Regions from separate parts of the Arthrobacter sp. PTI12 genome, predicted to be linked through region 1. Evidence: riboswitches for the same ligand, from Rfam matches in the RefSeq annotation. Region 1 holds a riboswitch; each other region holds the start of a gene.
The links. Region 1 has a riboswitch for S-adenosylmethionine ahead of AC1MBU_RS15165 (rhodanese-like domain-containing protein). Riboswitches for the same ligand answer to the same signal wherever they lie in the genome.

Region 1 (5,530 bases):
CGATCGTTTGGGTTACGGGGTGAGGCTACCCAGACATCAGGAAGTGAGTGCCTTGCCCAGATCAGTCTGCAGGTCGCTTACGTCTTCAAGGCCCACCGAGAGCCGGATGACGCCGTCGGTCAAGCCGATTGCGGCACGCCCTCCTGGACCCATGGCGCGGTGTGTGGTGGTAGCAGGGTGGGTGATCAGCGTCTTTGAATCGCCCAGGTTATTGGAGATATCGATGACTTTCAGGGCATCGAGCAGCGCAAAGGCGCGCTCCTTCGCCTTTCCCTCGGGTGCATCCAGTTCAAAGGTCACCACCGTGCCGCCGGCTGTCATCTGGGCGGCAGCGAGATCAAACTGCGGGTGCGATTCGAGCAACGGGTAACGGACCCAGTTCACAGCCGGTTGGGCTTCAAGCCAGCGGGCGAGGGTCAGCGCCGAGGACGAGGAGTGGTTCACCCGCAGGGAAAGGGTTTCCAGTCCCTTGAGGAGGGTCCAGGCATTGAATGACGACAGCGCGGGCCCGGTGTGCCGCATGAGTGTCTTCACCGGACCCTCGATGAACTCCCTGCGGCCGAGGATCGCGCCGCCCAGCACCCGGCCCTGCCCGTCGATGTGTTTGGTGCCGGAATAGACGACGACGTCGGCACCCAGTTCCGTACACCGCTGCAGCAGCGGTGTGGCGAAGACATTGTCGACGACGACCTGCGCACCGGCCGCGTGGCCGAGCTCAACGACCGCCCGGATATCGACGATCTCCTGCATCGGATTGGACGGCGACTCGAAGAAGACCGCCGTGGTGGGAATGCTCAGTGCTTCCTGCCACTGGCCGAGGTCCCAGCCGTCCACGAAGACAGTCTCCACACCCCAGCGCGGCAGAATCTCGTTGAGGATGACGAAGCACGAGCCGAAGAGGCTGCGTGAGGCAACAACGCGGTCGCCCGAGGCCAGGAGGGCACCGAGCGCGGTGAAGACGGCAGACATGCCGCTGGCTGTGGCGAAGCACGCCTCCGCACCCTCGAGCAGGCGAAGCCGCTCCTGGAACATGGCGACAGTCGGGTTGCCGTACCGGGAGTATACAAAGCGGTCGACGTCCCCGGTGAAGGCTGCCTCCGCCGCCGCAGCAGAGGAATACACAAAGCCCGAGTTCAGGAAGAGCGCCTCGGACGTCTCCTCGAAGTTGGACCGTGCCAGCCCCCCGCGTACCGCGAGGGTATCGGGTGACCAGGCAGCGCCGTCGTCATCCGGGCGTTGGATTCGGGGGTAGCCGCCGTTCCCCGCGATGGGCTCACGGCTGGCCGCCGGAGAGAACGACGACGGCGCGGGCTCACTTACTGGCGTGTGCTCATTCACGGGCGTCGCCACGGTCCGTTGCCGAACGGGCAGCGCCGGTCCGTTCTGTGATCGCGGTCTGTCCTGTGGTCGTTGCGTGATCTGTCGTATCCGTGCTCTCTGGGGCTTCTTCTGCATGCACTGTGGTGGCGAGGCCGCTGGAGCGCCAGCCGCCGTCGGCCTCAAATCCGTGCAGCACGTTGTAGGCAGTGTGACCGGCGGCGGTGGCATTCTGTGCTGCTGCCACAGAACGGACGCCGGAACGGCACAGGAAAAGCAGTTCGCGGCCCTTGAGCCCGTTCAGCTGGTTGAGGAAGGAGACGTTACGGCTGCCGTCGGAGCGCGTCCACTCGAGGAAGAGGGGGACGGTCCCGGCGTCGGTGAGGTCGGGAACGCCGACGCTCCGCCATTCCTCGACAGTGCGGACATCCACCAGCACGGCGCCCTTGCTGACGCGTTCCACCGCATCACGTGCGGTGATGTTGCCGGCATAGCCGTTGCCGGGCCGGGAATTCGCCGGGGGATGGGGGTTGGAATGCAGTGCCATTGTGTCTCCTCACGCTGTGCACGCTGGTGATCATGGGATGTGATCGTTGTGCCGAGTAGTCACCTGAGGCACCCCGCCGTGAAAGAGGGTTGCCGTCCAGCAAGTCAGGGCTTGGCGCTGGCACTCGTTACTCCGGAATGAACGTAGCACCGGCGGCGCCATGCCTGCCATGCCGGGCCGTAACGTGCGGTAACGCCCGTGGTACTCGGGCCAAAGGCGCCGGGGCGTGGCAGGTCCGAGCCAAAGGCGCCGGGGCGTGGCAGGTCCGAGCCAAAAGCGCCGATGCGTGGCAGGCCTGAGCCAAAAGTGCCGATGCGTGGCAGGTTCGTGGGGATGTCCCCACGATCCTGCGAATTCCCGGCACTTTTGCGGGTGGGGCAGGAGACGGACGAGTGGGCCAGGGAACGGGCGGTCGGGCTGGGGGACGGGCGCTCGGGCTAGGAAACGGACGCTACGAGACCGCTCAACTCCGCGGTCAACTCCGGTGAAACCGTCACCGGCTTTCCGTCGATGGACTCGACCTCGGCGAGCCGACGGACGCTCGAAATCAGCCAAACGCCGTCAGACGCGAACAGGTCTTCCGGCACGAGCGGTCCGTAACCCAATTCCCAACCTGCCTCGCGCGCCGCCGCAAACAGTGCGCCCTGCGAGGTGCCGGGGAGGATCCCGCTCTCAAGCTGAGGCGTGATGAGGTGCTTGACGCCGTCGATGACCCGCGCAATCAGGACCGTCGAGGTCGGGCCTTCGAGGACCTTGCCGTCAGACGAGGTGAAGATGACATCGTCGGCGCCGTGCGAGCGGGCGTAGCGGACCGCCGCCATGTTCACCGCGTAGGAAAGGGTCTTCGCGCCCATCAGCAGCCACGGAGCACGCTGGGCAACCGTGCTGTCATAGCCGCGGTCAAGCAGGAGGACCGACAGCCGCTGGCCGCGCAACCCGACCGGTACGGCGGACACCTGGACCCACGCGGTGGCTCCCGCCTCTGGTTCGCCCCGGGTGGCGACGACCTTGACCACGAGTTCGCCGTCGTCGTCGGCTGCCGCCAGCGCGGTGGTGATGGCGCGTTCCCACACGTCCGACGACGGAATCTTCAGTTCCAGCGCATCGGCGGACGTCGCCAGCCGGGCGAGGTGGGCCTGCAGCTTCCGGGGAGCGCCGTTGACCGCGAGCATTGTTTCGAAGATGCCGTCACCCCGCGTGATCCCGGTGTCGGTAACCATCAGCTGCGGCTGTGCTGCGTCAGCTATGCGGCCGTCGGGACGGGCGGGGTCGAGGAACACCAGAACAGTCATGCGATCAGCATAGTGACCGGGCAGGTCAGGAGCTCGTGTCGTTGTCCTCGTTCAGCCCGCGCTGGGCAAAGTCTGCTTCATCGGAAGCTTCCGCAGGGAGGGGATCGGCAGCGTCCGGAACCTGGTCCGGTGCGTAGTCGATGAGACCGGCGTCGACCCGTTCCTGCTCCGTTGCGGCCGCCAGGGCATCGTCATCGAGGCGTTCAGGCTGCCCCGCATGGCCCTGATGGATGCGCTTGGGAAGGAACTCGTTATCGGGCTCCGGAACGTCGTTCAGGTTGGGCGTGTTTTCATCGTTGGAGCTAGTCATGACCGTTCTCCTTCGTTGCACTTTCCTCGGGCGTCCCATGCTTCCACAGACGCCAAGTGGACGAAAGGCCCGCTCAGCGAACCGCTCGATCGCAGCGTCAGCTGGGGAAGCTCGAACCAAGCGCAGACAGCACCCCGAACGCCTTCGTCCGGACCTCGTCCCACTCCTCGGCGGGGTCGGAATCCGCAGTGATCGCGCCGCCCACTCCGAGTGTGAGGCGGGTGCCGCCGTCGTCGTCCTCCAGCACGAGAGTGCGGATGACGACGGCGAGATCCGCCGCCCCATCGAGGGAAAAGTAGCCGGCGGCGCCGGCGTAGACGCCGCGGGGTGCTTCCTCGAGCCGGTCCAGGATAGCCATGGTGCTGATCTTCGGCGCACCCGTCATTGAGCCGGCGGGAAATGCGGCCGCAACGGCTTCGGCACGGGAGGAACCGGGCCGGAGCCGGGCGTCGATGGTGCTCACCATCTGGTGAACGGTTGCATAGGTCTCGATGTCGCACAACCGGGTCACCGTCACGGTGCCGGGGACTGCAAGGTGGGAGAGGTCATTGCGGAGCAGGTCCACAATCATGATGTTCTCTGCCCGGTCCTTCGTGCTGGTGCGCAGATCCTCCTGGAGGGCGGCGTCTTGGGCTGGGTCCGGGGAGCGGCGCCGGGTTCCTTTGATTGGTTCGGCCCGCATTCCGCCGGTGGAGTCCAGCCGCAGGAATCGTTCGGGCGAGGTGCTCGCGACGGCGAAGCCCGGGAAGGTGAAGTAGTGCGCAAACGGGGCAGGATTGGCGCCTCGCAGGGCGAGGTAGATGCCGAATGGGTCGACGGGCGTTTCCTCGCGTGAGGTCAGGGCCGTCGTCAGGCACACCTCATACGAGTTGCCGTCCGTGATTTCCGCCTTGGCCGCACGGATTTTCTCCAGGTAGGGCTCGCGTGTGTCCCGCGCAGTGAAGCGGGGTGCACTCAGTGGGCGCGGTGCACCCACCGGACTTGTCACCGCCGGAGCAGCGCCCCCGGAAAGCATGACGGCGCGGGCACGTTCCAGCCACGCATCGGCGTCGGCGTCGCGGGAGCCGTCGCTCAAGGTCAGCAGGTAGGTGCGCTGTTCCCGGTGGTCAAGGACGACGGCACGCCCCGCGAAGAGCAGCGAAGCATCCGGAACCGAACTGGAACCGTGCGCAGGAGCGGAACCACCGGTTTCACGCTTCAGCTCGTAGCCAAGGTAGCCCAGCCAGCCGAGTGCGAACGGCCCCGGATAGTCCTCCGGCGACCGGACCGCGCGGCGACCCCACACGCCGTCGAGCCAGCGGAAAAATGGACCGGCAATCCGGGCAGTAACCGGGCCGCTGCTGACCATGGTGACGCCGGAGGTGTGCTGCGCAACCTGCCCGAACCGGCCGCCGTCGTCAGCCAGGATGGAGAAGCGGCTGCGGCCCTGCGGGTCCTGGGCCGCGGAGCTGTCCAGCCAGGCAGCGGCCTCAGCTCCGCCATACAGGGTGGAGAAAACGCCTGCGGCGTCCGGACACCCTGCGACGCTCTCAACCTGCAGCGTAAGACCCCGCCGTGCGGCACGCTCCATGGACATGAGCGATTCACACTGCGGCAGTCCGGCCAAGGCACGACGAAGCTGGTCCGGAACGGCGTTGCCGCGATGGCCCTGGACCAGCAGGTCAGCGTGGGGCGCGGGCCGGTCGGTTGCGAGCCACCGCTCTTCCTGTTCGGACCAACGCTGCCAGAACGGCGCATACGTATTGCCGTCCCGGACGAGTGCACTGGTCCGGCGGAGATTGTCGTCAGCGTGTATCCACACCACCACGTCGAGCAGTTCCCGGGCAGCTGCGCAGGCCGCACCCACGCCCTCGACCACCACAATGTCAGCGGGTTGGGTGAGATGGGTGGCGCCGTCGTCGTTCGTTGTCCAGTCCCACGCCGTCCACCGGGCGGGCAGTCCGGAAGTCAGCGGGGTGAGCACCGTGCGGACGTACCGCTCCATGCCGTCGGCCAGGCCGTCCCAACCGGGGTAGATGTCCTCGAGGTGGAACAGGCTGACGGTGTGGTGTTCGCGCAGCAGTG
Region 2 (5,530 bases), 880 kb from region 1:
GGGCGTTCTGGAGCAGGATCCGGAAGGAGTCGATCCGCTCGATGATGCGCAGCACGTGGTCCTGCACATCCCGCAGGCGGGGCTGCAGTTCCGAATCCATGTCCTCCTTTTCGGCGTCAGCCAGGAGCGCATCGAGCATTGGCCGCAGCGGGTGAGTGGCGCGCTGAAAGCCGATCACTTCGCGGGAGAGGTCATAGATGCGGCGTGCTACGTCAGGAGCGGAGCTGAAGAGCTCGTCCTCGATTTCGTCGATGTCATTCTCGAGCCCCGCGACAACGGGCGCGTACTGGTCAACGACCTCGTCAAGGATTGCGTAGAGCACTGCCTGGGGTCCGAGTGCGAGCAGTTCGGGCCGCGCTTCCAGACGCCGCCGGACCTTCGCGAGGTCGGGTGATTCGGCCTGGCGGATTGTGACAATGAAGTCCGGGCCTACGAAGACGTGCAGTTCCCCGAACTCCACCATTTCCTCGGCATCGAGATACCTGGCCGGCCGGAGGACCGCGAAGAGGGTTTCCCCGTAGCGCTCGAGCTTGGAACGCTGATGGCCGTGCAGCGCATCCTCGACGGCGAGTTCGTGAAGCGCAAACTCATCCGCCACCCGCTGGATTTCAGCATCATCCGGCCGGTACAACCCGATCCAGGCCATTCCGCCGTGATCACGCTTGAGTTCAAACGTCTGGTCCAGATTCTCCGGGTTAGCGGTCCGTTGGCCGTCCACATACACGCCGTTGTCAACGATGGCCACCGTGCCGTCCTCACTCTTGTCTGCTGCGCTCCGCCGCATTCCGTCCGTCGGAAACGGGCTTAGGCGAGTTTCTCACAGCATCGGCGGCCGCTGCGGTACCGCGCCCGAATCTCGGGTGCGCGGTCAGCGCCTGCTGTTGCCGCCGTCGTCGTCGTTGCTTTCCACAGTGCCTCCCAGCTCCCAGCGCAGCAGGTCTCCGGGCTGGCAGTCCAGAATCTCGCAGATTGCCTCCAGGGTGGTGAAGCGGACGGCTTTGGCGCGGCCGTTCTTCAGGACAGCCAGGTTGGCCGGGGTGATGCCAATACGTTCGGCCAGCACACCCACGGGCATCTTGCGCCTGGCCAGCATCACGTCGATGTCCACGATGATGGGCATCAGATGACCTCGTCGAGTTCGCTGCGCAGGTGTTTCGCTTCGGCGTCACGGGCTACGGCTTGGGCGAGCAACACCCGCAGCACCAGCACGATCAGCGCAACACCGCCGATCAACAATGAGGCACCGCAGATGAGCAGGATGACCCCCGGAGCAATTTCCCCCGGAGCCAGGAGAACCGCGAGACCGAACACCAGGACCGACGCAGCGGCGATGGCCCCGAAGATGATGTCGACATACCGGAATGCTCCATCGGAGAAGACCGTGCCGCTGCGGACCATGGTGAGCAACTTCCACAAGCAGACGGCGCTCACTTGAACCGTCAGGATGCCGAAGACGACGATCGCGTTGAACGTGATGCGCAGCCCAGTGGGCACGCCCGACTGCTCAAGATCAGCGGAGATCAGCGGGACCATCCAGAGCTGGATGAACAACGAGCCCGCAATGACCATCGCGATGACGACCTGCAATGCGAGGACGGCCAACTTTCCCATCGGGATTCTCCTTCGATTGATTAACAAGGAGAATATATCGAGAAACGATAGGTGGTCAAGCGTGGAGCAGCCTTGAGGCAGCAAAGGTGCCGGAGATGCGCAGGAACGTGGTGACGTCCCCACGATCCTGCGCATCCCCGGCACCTTTGCGTTCGAACCCGACCGGCTACTCGACCCGAATCACCAGATCCGCCCGGTTCTTCGTCGCCTCGATCAACCGCGCGTTCGGTTCATCCACCCGCTCTACCCACTCCGCCGCCGCAGCCGGACTCTTTCCGAACAGGATGTGCCGCTGGATCAGCCGGTCCAGCCGCAGGTTCTCATCCTGCTCGCAGTACCAGACCTCAGTGCACTGAGCCTGGGCCTGCCGCCAGCCCGGGCGATCGAGCAGCAGGTAATTGCCCTCCGTGAGAATGGTGCGCACCGACGGATACACAGGGATCACGCCGGCAATGGGCTGCTCGATGGTGCGCTCGAAACCTGGGGCATACACTACAGAATCCCGCCGTCCACGAAGCCGCTTCAACAGAGCAGCATAGCCATGCTCGTCGAACGTCTCGGGTGCGCCCTTGCGTTCCAGAAGACCCAGGCGCGCCAGCTCCTGATCGGACAGATGGAACCCGTCCAAAGGAACATGGGCGAAGCGCTGCTGATCCGGGTCGGGTTTGTTCTGGTTCAGTGAAGCCATCAACTGCTCCGCCAAGGTTGTCTTGCCGACTCCCGGCGCGCCGACAATCCCAACAACCACGACGCCGGCCTCACGCGCCGATATGCGCTCTATTCGATCAACAAGTTCCGACAGCGTCACCGTGCCATCCTGACATGTGACCCGGGTCGAGAACGCCGTTTATGGGCAGAATGGGTCCCATGACAACGGCACTCATCCTCAGCGGCACCGGCCGGTACGCGGACCCCTGGCACCCGTTCGCGGAAACTTCCGCGGCCATCGCGGACCTGCTCCGCGGTCACGGACTCACCGTAGAAACAGCCGACGACGTCGACACCACCCTCGGTAGCTTCCGTGACTCTGCTGCCTGGCCGGATCTGCTGGTGGTGAATGTCGGCCTCCCGCGGGACGGCGGCACTTCCCCCGGTACAGATGCCGCCCGTGATGGCCTGGACGCCTGGGAAGCCGGCGGCCGTCCGCTGCTCGCCCTGCACTCGAGCGCCACGAGTTTTGTCGATTCCGAGTCCTGGGAAGCGGCGCTCGGCGGACGCTGGGTACGCGACGTGTCCATGCACCCGGAGTACGGCGCGGCAACCATCCTGCTCGAGGGCTCCTTCCCCGTCGGTATTCCCGACTTCACTCTCGCCGACGAACGCTACAGCTGGCTGCGCACCTCACCGGACGTCGTCGTTCACGCCCGCCACGAACACGAGGGGCACTTGCACCCACTGGTGTGGTCGCTGGAGCGACAGGTTGAAACTGGACCGGCACGAAGCTTCTATGACGCGCTCGGGCACGACGCGGCGTCGTACTCCTCACCGGAACACCACGAACTGATGAAGCGCGCGGTGGACTGGCTGCTTGGCTAGGTCTCTTGTCGCAGGGTCAGGATCTCCGCGCCATCGTCGGTGATCGCGATGGTGTGCTCACTGTGCGCGGTCCGGCAGCCCGTAGCGCTGCGGAGTGTCCACCCGTCGGCGTCGACTGCCAGTTCAGCGGTATCCGCCATGACCCATGGCTCCAGCGCCAGCAAAAGCCCCGGGCGCAGCACGTATCCCCTGCCGGGCCGTCCGGTGTTTGCCACGTGGGGATCCTGGTGCATTGTCGACCCGACGCCGTGACCGCCGAATTCCGTGTTGATCGGATATCCCGCGGCGCTGAGGACTGAACCAATGGCAGCGGAGATGTCGCCGATGCGCGCGCCTGGTCTGGCTGCGGCAATCCCGGCAGTCAATGCACGTTCGGTGGCATCAATCATCGCGACGCTCTCCGCCGGCTTTGACTCGCCAACGATGAAGCTGATGGCGGAGTCTGCGACGATTCCGCGCTGGGAGACGGCGAGGTCCAGGGAGAGCAGGTCGCCGTCGGCAAGCGAGTAGTCATGCGGCAGACCGTGGAGCACGGCATCGTTGACGGACGTGCAGATATAGGCGCCGAACGGGCCGCGCCCAAACGGCGGCTCGTAGTCGACGTAGCAGGACACCCCGCCTGCCTCAGCGATCATCTCTTTGGTCCACTGGTTGATCTCCAGCAGGTTTGTCCCGACCGTGCTGCGGCTCTTCACCGTCTGCAGAATGTTGGCGACCAGCGCACCCGCTTCCTTTGCCCTGGCCAACTCGCTCGCGTTCAGAATTTCAATCATGTAGATGACCCTCTCACGCTGCCGATGTCCGGCTGAAGCGTTCCTTTGTTACGACACATATTGCGCCGGACCCTTGCAAAAGCGTTTAGTGGAATTCCACCATCCCGAGCGGCCGAGAGACCTGGATCGTTGACGCCGCAGCAACCCTTACCTGCTTGCAGGAGAACGGGTGCTACTGCCAGGAGCGATGGAGTTATACATGAGCACCGTTCTTCGAGCGCACCGTACCCAGGCCATTTCCACTGATGGCAACCAGACACTGCCGCTGACTTTCTCTTCGTTGACCCGAAGTTTCGGGAGCGGAAGCGAGCAGCACGTGGTGCTTCGCGACGTGACCCTGGACGTTGAAGCAGGCGAGGTTCTCGCCATTGTGGGCGCCAGCGGTTGCGGGAAATCAACCCTCCTGCGAGCCGCGGCAGGACTGGACGCTCCCACCAGCGGTGCGGTACTCATCGACAGCACAGCAGTGGACGGGATCGATCCCCGCTGCGCCGTCGCGTTCCAGGAACCCCGACTCCTCCCCTGGCTCTCGCTGCGCGAGAACATTGCTATCGGCCTGCCCAGGGAAACCAGTTCCGCCGCGGGCAAGGCGAAGGTGGAGGAGCTTTTGGGCCTCGTGGAACTCGACGGGTTCGCCGGCCACCGGCCCCGCGAAGTGTCCGGAGGCATGGCACAGCGGGCATCGCTGGCACGTGCACTGGCACGCAACCCGGGCGTCCTGCTCCTCGACGAACCCTTCGGCGCACTCGATGCCCTGACGCGGCTGAAGATGCAGGACCTCCTGCTGCGTATCCACCAAACCACCCCGACCACGGTCCTGCTGGTCACCCATGATGTTGACGAAGCGCTGCAGCTCGCCGACCGGGTGATCGTTCTCGCGAAGGAGCCTGACGTCCAGGGTGCAACCATCAGCCGCGTGCTGGAGGTTCCGGGCGACCGTCCGCGCGACCGCGGCTCAGCCGAACTTGCCGCGCTACGCAGTTCGCTGCTGAGCAGCCTCGGCGTCGACAGCCACCAGCACTAACCGCGCGCCTGCGGCCAGTTCGCAGCGCCGTATCCCAGCGCGTGCGGCGCCCACCGTGCCGCCATGTTGCGCCGACACCCCCAAGAACAAGCCCCCTACACCCGTCCCACGCACTCTCCGAAAAGGATCACCATGAAGAGCACCGCACGTTTTCAGTTCGCCGCCACCGCCGCAATCGCCGCCCTCGCCCTTAGCGGCTGCGTTGCCGGGGAAAACGCCGACGGCTCAGTCGGCGAAGCCGCAGCCGCGACCGGCGGAGAACTCACGGTGGACTTCGCCACCTACAACCCGCTGAGCCTCATCATCAAGGACCAGGGCTGGCTCGAGGCCGAGTTGGAAGATGAGGGCGTAACGGTCAAATGGGTCCAGTCCGCCGGTTCGAATAAGGCCAACGAACTGCTCCGCTCCGGCGAGGCCGACGTCGCCTCGACGGCCGGTTCGGCAGCGCTGATGGCACGCGCCAACGGCTCCCCCATCAAGACCATCGACATCTACTCCCAGCCCGAATGGTCCGCACTGGTGACAACGGCGGAAACCGGTATCGAATCGGCGGAAGACCTTCGCGGCAAGTCCATCGCCGCCACCA
Region 3 (5,530 bases), 1.5 Mb from region 1:
CTGGCTGCGCAGACCACCAGGCTCAATCCGGTTCTGGACAACCGGCAGTACTTCGATCTCACCTACCAGCTGCTGGGAATCTTCTTTGCGCTGGTTCCCGTGGTGCTTGTGCTGTTCCTGCTCACCCAGCCGGGGAAGTCGGCCTTCCGCCGGATTGGCTTCACCTTCAGCAAACCGAAGGTCGACTTCGGTCTGGGAGTGGGGCTGGCCGCGGTGATCGGGGTGGGAACGCTCGGGGTGTACGCCGCGGGCCGGGCACTGGGGCTTACCACTGCGATCATCCCGACGGCGCTCGACACCTACTGGTGGACGCTGCCTGTGCTGGTGCTCTCGGCGATCCGTCACGCGGTGCTCGAAGAGGTCATTGTGGTGGGCTACCTCTTTGAGCGGCTCCGGGAACTGGGCTGGTCAGTCCCGGTGATTATTGTGACTTCGGCGCTCCTGCGAGGGAGCTATCACCTGTACCAGGGGATCGGCCCGTTCATCGGGAACGTGATCATGGGGCTGATCTTCGGCTACGCCTACACGCGCACCAAGCGGGTGATGCCCCTGGTGATAGCGCATGCGCTGCTGGACATTGCAGGCTTTGTCGGCTTCGCGCTCTTCGGCCCGGCTATCGGCATCGGAAGCTAACCCCCGGCCACGCGGCCTGGGGAACCAGCGTCCGAAAGAACCAATTAGATCCGGACCGCACCCTTCGGGGTTTCGAACGCTACCGACATGATGCCGGGCGTGCCGTTGGGGGCGATCCACTCGACGTCGACGTCGTCCAACGGGTGGGTGACGGGCGTTCCGAGCCACTCTGTGACGCGCTCTGCCGACCCGGCGATGGTGAGCGCGCTGAGGCGCACGGACGCGGTGCGCGCCTGGGATGGGTGGAGGGACTCCGTGCCTTCATCCCAGCGGATCATGTAGGGGACCTGAGGGTCAGCGATGAGGCCCTTGATGCCGATCTGCTGCCAGGTCAGCTCCTGCCCGTCCGGGAATTTGCGGTTACCGGGGACGGCGCTGCGGCCAAGGCGGTCCTCGAACGGGGCGAGGTCATCAACGGCTACGCACCAGCCCATCCAGCCGCCGCCGGCCTCGGACCGTGCCCGCACCGCCCGGCCAAATGGAGCCTTGTCCGAGGCTGGGTGGTCAAGGACCTCGACTACCTCGAGGTACTGGCCGTTGACCAACGGAAAAATCATGTTGCGGGTACCGAACCGCGGGTGGATTCCACCCTTGACGAATTCAACTCCGAGGGCGTCGGAAATCCGTTCCGCAGTAGCAGTCAGTCCGTCAGGTTCGCAGGCATAAGACACATGATCCAGGCGCATGGCCCCATTTTGGCACTTTGTGATGGAGGCCTCGACTAAGGGTTACCTAAGTCACACCGCGGGCGACAATGTTCCAAGCAAAACCCAAGGTCAGAGCCGGATAGTTGCTTCACACAGGAAGCCCGGTTCCGAGACCGCCGGAGTTTCCTGCCAGGGACGCCCACTGGGTGTCCCCCTTGAGTGGGGCCGACCGTTTTCCCATAGACGCCGAACGGCCCCACTCAAGCATCCTCTGCCGCACGCGCGCCTTTCACGGCTACTACGCCAGTCGGCTTCATTTCACGGCGAGTCACACAAGTTGCCCTCACCCGCGCTGGTCAGGTTTCCTAATACGAGGTAACGAGTGACAGTGCGGCAGGTTCCACCCGCCATCAGCCCCGGCTTGCTGTCCGGCAACCCTCCCTCGCGGCGGGGTGCCCCGGGTGAAGACCAGGCCCTGCATGCAGTGCAGGAGCAAGCGCGATTCAGTGAGGCGGCAGGGTTTTGACAGGCATCACCACAGCGGTTCCGCAGCCGGAAGCGGGGCTGGTTGACGGCGTCGTCGTGCAACGGTTCCGGATTGGCCCGTTGGCGCTGGAAACAGGCGGCCATTTGCCCGATGTCGTCCTCGCCTACGAGACCTGGGGCACGCTCAATGCCGATGCCTCCAATGCGGTGCTGATCGAGCACGCACTCACCGGCAGCTCACATGTAGCGCGGGGCGAGTCCTCCGAGGATGGCTGGTGGGACGGGTTGGTGGGTCCGGGCAGAACCATCGACACGAACCGCTACTTCGTGGTGTCCATCAATATGCTGGGCGGCTGTTACGGATCCACGGGGCCGGCGTCGCTTGATCCGGAGGGCAAGCCGTGGGGTTCGCGTTTCCCCTTCGTCACCATCCGCGATTCCGTGCGTGCCGAGGCACTGCTCGCAGACCTGCTGGGCATCTCCTCCTGGCACTCCGTGCTGGGTGGGTCAATGGGAGGCGCGAGGGCTCTTGAGTGGGCTGTCACCTATCCCGGGCGGGTGCAACGGTGCGCCGTCATCGCGTGCGGAGCAGCGAGCACCGCGGAGCAGATCGCCTTCGCGCAGGCCCAGGTGCAGGCCATTCGCCTCGACCCGCGGTTCACCGGCGGCGACTACTACGGAAGCGCCGGTCCCGAGGATGGGTTGGGCCTTGCCCGGCGCATCGCGCACATCACCTACCGTTCGGAGGCGGAACTCGTACACCGGTTCGGTCGGGCAGCGCAGGGTATGGAAGAGCCTTTTGGGTCGTCGGCGCCGGGCGGGCGCGGCCGCTACCAGGTGGAGAGCTACCTGGACCATCAGGCGGAAAAGCTGGTCCGGCGGTTTGACGCCAACAGCTACGTCATCCTCACTGAAGCGCTCATGAGCCACGACGTTGCCCGTGACCGGGGGAGCCTCAGCACTGCACTCGCAGCTGCCTCGGCAGAGTTCTTCGTCGCGGCGGTGGATTCGGATCGCCTCTACTGGCCTCGCCAGTCCGTTGAACTGGCGTCCGCATTGCCCGGGAACGTTGCCGTCCACACCATTGAATCTCCCATCGGCCACGATGCCTTCCTCACCGAGATTGCGCAGCTTGAGCCCGCGCTGGCAGCAGCGTTCTATAGCAACACCGACGACGGCGATGTCAAGGAGAGCGCCTCAGCGCTGCGGTTGCGCGCGGGCTGAGACGCAGCCTGCCGCAGCACGCCGCCGGCACAGTTCAACATGCCACTATGGAGCTATGACGAATTTTTCCTCGACTGACGGTTCTGCTGCGCCCTCCTCCGCCTCCTCCTCCGCCTCCGCCTCCGCCCCCGAGACCGGGCCGCCCGGGACCGGCCCGGCCTCGACCGCACCGACTGTCGTCTGGTCGAAGCCCGAAGACGAGCGCTCCGGCTCGCCGCTCCTGGTGCTGCTGCACGGACACATGGCCAACGAGGAAGACCTCATGGGTATCCTCGACTTCCTGCCCGACGAGTTCACCGTGGCATCCGTACGTGCACCGGTCGCCCTGGGAGCAGGTTTCACCTGGTTCCCGCTGATGCAGGACGCCGCCTATTCGGTCGACAAGGTCACCGCCGCCGTCCAGGACGTCATTGACTGGGTCGACTCCATCAAGCAGTCGCACTCGAGCGTCACCCTGCTCGGCTTCTCGATGGGCATGGCAGTGGCAAGCTCCATGCTGCGTGCCCGGCCCGCAGACTACGCGGCCGTCGTCGGGCTCTCAGGGTTTGTTGTGCCGACCGACGGCAGCACGTTCTTCAACGACAGCGCGCTTGTTGCGAAGCCAGTGCCGTTCTTCTGGGGCCGGGATCAGGAAGACCCGGTCATTCCCGCCGATCGAATCGAGTTCACCCACGGCTGGCTGAACCGCCACACCAAGCTCACCAAGGTGCTCTACGCGGGCATGTACCACAGCATCAACGCACAGGAACTGGGACATGTGCGGGAATTTCTGCAGATGGTGGTGCCCGGCGTCAGCCGGACACCACTGTCACGGTAACGCCGTTACGGTGGCGGGTTAGACTCCCGAATGTGAAGAAAGAAACGCTCTGGGACGCAGGAAAACGCGCGGACCCCAACAGGTCAGCCGCCTACATCCAGCGTTTTGAACAGCTGATATCCGAGGGTGCGGACTTACACGGGGAAGCCCGGTGCGTCGACGCAATGGCTCCCCGAAATGCGCGTATTCTCGACGCCGGCTGCGGGCAAGGCCGGGTTGGCGGGGAACTGGCGCTGCGTGGCCATTCCGTGGTGGGAGTTGACGCGGACGCCCAGTTGGTCGAAGCGGCGAGGGCAGCACACCCAGGGACTGTGTGGCTGGTGGGAGACTTGACAGAGCTGGATCTGCCGGCCCGCGGAGTGGCCAAGTCCTTTGACGTGATTGTCTGTGCAGGAAACGTCCTCGCCTTCCTTGCTCCGGGCACGGCGCCACAGGTTCTTGCACGCCTGCATCGCCACCTGGCGCGCGGTGGACGCCTGATCGTCGGGTTCGGCGCCGGGCGCGGCTACACCTTCGACCAGTTTTTCACTGACGTCGCCGGCGCCGGCTTCTCCGTCTCCTTGCGCCTGGCCACGTGGGATCTTCAGGCCTGGACGCCAACATCGGACTTTCTCGTTGCGGTGTGCGAAGCCGAAGCCCGCGATGCCTGCGTTATCCCTGCACCACTGTCACGGTAACGCCGTTCACCGTCACGGAATCACCGGGATGAATCTGGCGTCCCCGGCGATCCTCGATCTCACCGTTGACTTTCACCAGGCCGTTCTCGACGAGTTCCTTGGCCTCCACCCCATCCTCGGCAAGATTGGCCAGCTTGACCAACTGGCCCAGCCGGATCATCGAGTCACGGATAGGCACTTCAGTGGCGGCGCTGGTCTCATCGTTTATGCTCATGGTTACATTCTGCCCGCCGGAAGTGACCGGCCGGAACAGGCCAGTGCCCTAGGGTTTAACGGGTGTCTCGAGCCCCCCACCTTCCCGCCGTCATCGGCCTCCCGCTGGCAATATCCTCCGGCGTAGCCATTCCGCTTCAAAGCAGGATCAACGGAGCACTGGGGCAAACGCTCGACGACGGACTTGCAGCCGCGCTCATCAGTTTCGGTACCGGATTGGTGCTGATGATCCTGATCTCGTTGCTGCTTCCGCGCGGACGGGCGGGCCTCGGCCAGCTGATCCCTGCCGTGCGGCAGCGGCGGTTTCCCCGCATCTACCTGGCCGCAGGGACCATCGGTGCGTTGTTTGTTTTCTCGCAGGCGCTCACCATCTCGGTCCTTGGAGTCGCGCTCTTTACGGTCGCCGCGGTCATGGGCCAGACGCTGAGCGGACTCGCCGTGGACAGGCTCGGGATCGGACCCGGCGGGCGGCGCATAATCACCATCATGCGGGTAATCGGCGTGACGCTGACGGTCGCGGCAGTTATCTGGGCAGTCTCACCCCGCCTCGGCGGAACAGGTACGACGGCGGCACTCATCCTTCCGCTCCTGCTTCCCATCGCAGCCGGCATCCTGGTGAGCTTCCAACAAGCCATGAACGGAACCGCCGCCGTGCAGTACGGCACACCCATTACCGCCACCCTGATGAACTTCATTGCCGGATCGGTCGTGCTCCTCGCCGCCTGGCTAGTGAAACTGGTGCTCACCGGCCCTCCTGAACCGCTGCCGGCAGAGTGGTGGTATTACCTGGGTGGACCGATGGGATGCATCTTCATCGGTATCGGTGCACTCCT
Region 4 (5,530 bases), 480 kb from region 1:
GTGATCAAGGTGGTGTGGGGCCGGGAGTGGGATGACCTGCTTGCCAGGGACACCACCGGGGATCTGGTGAAGATCATGAATGAGACCGCTGACGGGGATTACCAGACCTACAAGGCGGAATCCGGTGGGTTTGTGCGCGATCACTTCTTCGGGAAGACCCCGGCCACGAAGGACCTCGTGGCGGATATGGATGATGCGCAGGTGTGGGGACTCAAGCGCGGCGGCCATGATTACCGGAAGGTGTACGCGGCGTACAAGGCCGCCACCGAGTTCAAGGGCAAACCGACCGTGATTCTGGCCAAAACGGTCAAGGGATACGGGTTGGGTTCACACTTCGAGGGCCGTAACGCGACCCACCAGATGAAGAAACTCACCCTTCAGGACCTCAAGGACTTCCGCGACCACCTGCGCATCCCCATCCCCGACGAAGCACTCGAAGCCGACCTCTACAACGCGCCCTACTACCACCCCGGACCCGACTCCCCCGAAATCAAATACCTCCTGGACCGGCGCCGTGCCCTGGGCGGATTTGTTCCTGAACGCCGTACCGAGGCGGCGGCACTGGAGCTGCCGGGGGACAAGGCGTACGAGGTTGCGAACCGCGGCTCGGGGAAGCAGCAGGCCGCCACAACGATGGCTTTCGTCCGCCTCCTGAAAGATCTCATGCGGGAGAAAGGGCTGGGGTCCCGGATTGTCCCCATTGTTCCGGATGAGTCCAGAACCTTCGGCATGGACGCCTTTTTCCCGACAGCGAAGATCTACAACCCGGACGGCCAGAACTACCTCTCCGTTGACCGGGAGTTGGTTCTCGCGTACAAGGAATCGATTCAAGGCCAGATCCTGCATCCGGGGATCAATGAGGCCGGTGCGGTGGCTGCCTTCACGGCTGCGGGTACCGCCTATGCAACCCACGGTGAGCCGCTGATTCCGATCTACGTGTTCTACTCAATGTTCGGATTCCAGCGCACGGGAGATTCCTTCTGGGCAGCAGGAGACCAGATGACCCGCGGGTTCATCATCGGCGCCACCGCAGGCCGCACCACCCTCACCGGCGAAGGCCTCCAACACGCCGACGGACACTCACCCATCCTTGCCTCCACCAACCCCGCCGTCATCACCTACGACCCGGCCTACGGGTATGAACTCGGCATCATCATGCGTGCAGGACTGGAGCGCATGTACGGCGCGAATTCCGACGATCGAAACGTCATGTACTACCTGACCGTCTACAACGAGCCGATCATCCAGCCGCCGCTTCCCGCCGGGTTGGATGCCGACGCCGTGGTGCGCGGCGTGTACAGGCTGAAGCCCGGCAACGATGACGGCGGCCGGCCGAAGGCGCAGATCCTCGCCTCCGGCGTGGCCGTCCCGTGGGCGCTCGAGGCGCAGGAACTCCTGGCAGACCACTGGGGTGTTTCGGCCGATGTGTGGTCGGTGACTTCGTGGACGGAGCTGCGGCGTGACGCACTCGCCGCCGAGGAGGAGGCCTTCCTCAACCCCGATGCAGAGGCCCGCGTTCCCTTCGTCACCCAGCAGCTTGGGGACGCACCCGGACCGATCGTGGCCGTCACCGACTACATGAAGGCTGTTCCGGATCAAATCCGCCAGTTCCTGCCGCAGGACTTCGCCACACTCGGAGCGGACGGGTTCGGCTTTTCCGACACACGCGCCGCAGCCAGGCGGTACTTCAAGATCGACCCAGCCTCCGTCGTCGTACGCACTCTTCAGCTCCTCGCGAAGCGGGGAGAAATTGACGCGGACGCACCACGCCAAGCGATGGAGAAGTACGCACTCCTCACCCTCCCCTGACGTTTTTGTCGCCTAGTTGCGGCCTGGAAACACTTTTACCTGCAACTAGGCGACAAAAACTTCTGCAACTCAACGGGTGGATTACATGGAACGTCATCTTCGTGCGGCGTGATACTCCTGTGCCTACACTGGCCGTGGTCATGAGTGCCAGCACCAAGCCCCGGCTTGCTGGCCAGCAACCCTCCAGCTGCGGTGGGGTGCTCCGGGTGAAGACCTGGCCGCCCGGCACCAGCCGGACGGCAAGCGCGGCCCGCGGTGCTCCCACCATGCCGGGCCCATGCCAAAGGAGCCTTGAATGTCCAACCAATGGTCTTTCGAAACCCGCCAGATCCACGCCGGCCAGGAACCCGACAGCGCCACGGGAGCCCGCGCCCTGCCGATCTACCAGACCTCGTCTTTCGTCTTTCCCAGTGCCGAAAGCGCCGCCAACCGATTTGCCCTTGCCGAACTGGCTCCCATCTACACCCGGATCGGCAACCCCACGCAGGATGCTGTCGAGCAGCGGATCGCCAGCCTCGAAGGCGGGTTGGGCGCGCTGCTGCTCAGCTCAGGTCAAGCGGCGGAGACCTTTGCGATCCTGAATGTCGCAGAGGCCGGCGATCACGTAGTTGCCAGTCCCAGCCTGTACGGCGGAACCTACAACCTGCTTGCCCATACGCTGAAGAAGTTCGGCATTTCGGTCACCTTCGTGGCGGATCCGGACAATCTGGACCAGTGGCGGGACGCTGTGCAGCCCAACACCAAGCTGTTCTTTGCGGAGGTCGTCTCCAACCCGCGGCAGGACGTACTCGACATTGAGGGCGTGTCCCGGACTGCGCACGACGCCGGTGTGCCGCTGATCGTGGACAACACCCTTGCCACCCCTTACCTCATCCGGCCCCTGGAGTGGGGCGCGGACATTGTTGTCCATTCGGCCACCAAGTACCTGGGCGGCCACGGTACGGCGATCGCCGGCGTCATCGTTGACTCGGGAAAGTTTGATTTCGGCAAGGATCCCAACCGTTTCCCGGGCTTCAATACGCCGGACCCGACATACAACGGTCTGGTGTACGCACGGGATCTGGGTGCGGATGGTGCCCTCGGGGCCAACCTGTCCTACATCCTCAAGGCCCGGGTCCAGTTGCTGCGGGACCTCGGCTCGGCGGTATCCCCGTTCAACGCGTTCCTGATCGCCCAGGGCCTGGAAACCCTGAGCCTGCGGATGGAGCGGCACGTCTCCAACGCTGTCGAAGTGGCTCAGTGGCTGGAAGCGCGTGAGGATGTCGAGTCGGTTGCCTATGCCGGGCTGCCCTCAAGCCCCTGGTATGAGCGCGGACGCACGTACGGCCCGAAGGGAATCGGCGCCATCGTGTCCTTCAACCTGGCCGGCGGTGCGGAGGCCGGGAAGCGCTTCGTCGATGCCCTTGACCTGCACTCGCATGTGGCGAACCTCGGCGACGTGCGCTCGCTGGTGATCCACCCGGCGTCGACCACCCATAGCCAGCTATCGCCGGAGCAGCAGGTCATTGCCGGCGTTAACCCCGGGCTGGTGCGGCTCTCAGTGGGTATTGAACACATTGATGACATTCTGGCGGACCTTGAAGCCGGTTTCAGGGCAGCCAAGGAATTCCTGGACGCCTAAGGAGCTTGGGAAGCTCTCAGGAGCGCGCCCAGGCGAGCAGCTTGTCCAGCGGCCACGTCGTAATGATGCGGTCCGCCGGCACGCCGTTCGTTTCGGCGCGCTCCGCCCCGTACTGGAGGAAATCCAGCTGACCGGGGGCGTGCGCGTCGCTGTCGATGCTGAAGAGACATCCGGCTTCGAGTGCCAGCTGGATCAGGTCATCCGGCGGATCCTGCCGCTCGGGACGTGAATTGATCTCCACCGCTACGTTGTTCTCGGCACAGGCGGTGAACACCTTCCGGGCGTCGAACTCGGACTGTGGACGCTGGCCGCGGGAACCCTGGACAAGACGGCCCGTGCAGTGGCCAAGGACGTTGGTATGGGGATCGCGAATGCCGCCCAGCATGCGTGCGGTCATGGTGCGGCGGTCGGAGCGCAGCTTGGAGTGGACACTGGCGACAACGATGTCCAGCTCATCGAGCATCTCCGGCGACTGATCCAGTGTTCCGTCTTCAAGGATGTCCACCTCGATGCCCTTCAAAAGGCGGAAGCCGTTGCCGCCGTCGTCGTTGTTGATCTGGTCCACGATCTGGAGTTGCTCCGTGAGGCGCTCCGCGCTCAGGCCGTTCGCGATCTTCAGGGTGGGGGAGTGGTCCGTGAGCGCCAGGTATTCATGATTGAGCGCACGCGCGGCGTCGACCATGAGCGGGATGGGACTCCCGCCGTCGGACCAGTCGCTGTGACTGTGCAGGTCACCGCGGAGGAGGGCCCTCAGCTCCGAGCCGCCGCTGACCAGGGCTTCTTTCGAGCGCTCGCGGAGGTCGGCGAGATAGGCCGGCACTTCACCGTTGAGCGCTTGGGTGATGACCTCATGGGAGCGCGCTCCGATGCCCTTCATCCGCTTGAGCCGGCCGTCGCGGGCGCGTTGTGCGAGTTCGTCGGGCTCCAGCTCGGCAATGGCCGCTGCGGCCTTGCGGAACGCCTGAACCTTGAAACTCGGAGCCAGTTCCCGTTCCAGCCAGAAGGCGATCTCATTCAATGCGGCGGTGGCATCCATAGGCCCATCTTCCACCATTTACGCGGTGGTGGCCTGGTGCAGGGAAGCAGCTCTATCATGTGATCCAGGTAACGCTTGACAGCTACCATGTGATCAGGGCTACAATGAAATCGGAATAAAAATTCCACCATATAGAAACTGAACCAGAGCCACACGGTTCCTGGACTGTCGCCGGAAACATCGAGTCAAATCGAATTCGTTCGAGGGTAAGGGTGTTCAGCGCTGGCGATAGCGCTTCATAGAAAGCTGACACCCATGCCTCTTGCAACCCTCAATACCTGTACCCCCGAAGTGGCCGCTGCCCAACTCACGCCATGCGTTGACATCCCGCGCTGGGTTGAGGCCATCGTGGACGCGCGGCCCTTCTCCTCGGAAGCCGACCTGATTGCGTTCGCCGAAAAGGCAGCCTATCCCTGGACGGAAGTCGAGATCGACGGCGCCCTGGCGCATCACCCGCGCATCGGTGACCGGGCGCAGGGGAATACCACTGAAGCCACCATGTCGCGTGGTGAGCAGGCCGGCGTCAGCACCGCCGTCGAAACCCAGACCGCGCTCCAGGCAGGCAACCGTGCCTACGAGGAGAAGTTCGGGAGGGTTTTCCTCATCCGGGCCGCCGGTCGAAGCGCCGAGGACATCCTCGCCGCTCTCGATGAGCGGCTGCAGAATACGCCCGCGCAGGAGCTGGAAATCATCGCCCAGCAACTGCGTGAAATCGCCATCCTTCGACTCAAGGGGGTCCTCGCAGCATGAGCCGCAGCCACATAACCACCCACGTGCTCGACACCGGTACGGGACGTCCCGCCGCCGGCGTCGCTGCCGCACTGCACCGGCTGGGTGCGGATGGTTGGGAGGACATCGGGGAGGGAAACACCGACGACGACGGCCGCATCACCTCCCTGGGCCCTGAAGCGCTGGAGGCGGGCACTTACCGGATTGACTTCCAGACCGGCACCTACTTCGCGGCGACCGGCACGGAAACATTCTTCCCCTCCGTCTCACTGATCTTTGAACTTACCGACCCGGCGCAGCACTATCACGTGCCGCTCCTGATTAGTCCCTTCGCC

Region 2: linked by a shared signal. The riboswitch ahead of AC1MBU_RS03520 (ABC transporter ATP-binding protein) and the one ahead of AC1MBU_RS15165 (rhodanese-like domain-containing protein) in region 1 are both predicted to bind S-adenosylmethionine.
Region 3: linked by a shared signal. The riboswitch ahead of metX (homoserine O-acetyltransferase MetX) and the one ahead of AC1MBU_RS15165 (rhodanese-like domain-containing protein) in region 1 are both predicted to bind S-adenosylmethionine.
Region 4: linked by a shared signal. The riboswitch ahead of AC1MBU_RS01540 (bifunctional o-acetylhomoserine/o-acetylserine sulfhydrylase) and the one ahead of AC1MBU_RS15165 (rhodanese-like domain-containing protein) in region 1 are both predicted to bind S-adenosylmethionine.

Annotation. Positions count from the first base shown of each region.
Region 1 is NZ_CM155256.1:3,174,451-3,179,980, reverse strand. It holds gene AC1MBU_RS15170 (O-succinylhomoserine sulfhydrylase) at 37-1,242, opposite strand; gene AC1MBU_RS15165 (rhodanese-like domain-containing protein) at 1,331-1,864, opposite strand; SAM riboswitch class IV at 1,871-1,996, opposite strand; gene AC1MBU_RS15160 (aminodeoxychorismate lyase) at 2,302-3,156, opposite strand; gene AC1MBU_RS15155 (hypothetical protein) at 3,182-3,466, opposite strand; gene pabB (aminodeoxychorismate synthase component I) at 3,564-5,530, opposite strand, start outside.
Region 2 is NZ_CM155256.1:710,652-716,181, reverse strand. It holds gene corA (magnesium/cobalt transporter CorA) at 1-745, opposite strand, end outside; gene AC1MBU_RS03545 (helix-turn-helix domain-containing protein) at 869-1,120, opposite strand; gene AC1MBU_RS03540 (DUF2975 domain-containing protein) at 1,120-1,611, opposite strand; gene AC1MBU_RS03535 (nucleoside/nucleotide kinase family protein) at 1,778-2,419, opposite strand; gene AC1MBU_RS03530 (ThuA domain-containing protein) at 2,479-3,147, shown strand; gene map (type I methionyl aminopeptidase) at 3,144-3,920, opposite strand; SAM riboswitch class I at 4,017-4,114, shown strand; gene AC1MBU_RS03520 (ABC transporter ATP-binding protein) at 4,120-4,944, shown strand; gene AC1MBU_RS03515 (aliphatic sulfonate ABC transporter substrate-binding protein) at 5,077-5,530, shown strand, end outside.
Region 3 is NZ_CM155256.1:1,627,045-1,632,574, forward strand. It holds gene AC1MBU_RS07905 (CPBP family intramembrane glutamic endopeptidase) at 1-633, shown strand, start outside; gene AC1MBU_RS07910 (VOC family protein) at 678-1,319, opposite strand; SAM riboswitch class IV at 1,655-1,785, shown strand; gene metX (homoserine O-acetyltransferase MetX) at 1,803-2,990, shown strand; gene AC1MBU_RS07920 (alpha/beta hydrolase) at 3,046-3,807, shown strand; gene AC1MBU_RS07925 (class I SAM-dependent methyltransferase) at 3,840-4,484, shown strand; gene AC1MBU_RS07930 (RNA-binding S4 domain-containing protein) at 4,459-4,698, opposite strand; gene AC1MBU_RS07935 (DMT family transporter) at 4,761-5,530, shown strand, end outside.
Region 4 is NZ_CM155256.1:310,328-315,857, reverse strand. It holds gene aceE (pyruvate dehydrogenase (acetyl-transferring), homodimeric type) at 1-1,809, shown strand, start outside; SAM riboswitch class IV at 1,946-2,061, shown strand; gene AC1MBU_RS01540 (bifunctional o-acetylhomoserine/o-acetylserine sulfhydrylase) at 2,105-3,430, shown strand; gene AC1MBU_RS01535 (PHP domain-containing protein) at 3,447-4,466, opposite strand; gene uraD (2-oxo-4-hydroxy-4-carboxy-5-ureidoimidazoline decarboxylase) at 4,722-5,216, shown strand; gene uraH (hydroxyisourate hydrolase) at 5,213-5,530, shown strand, end outside.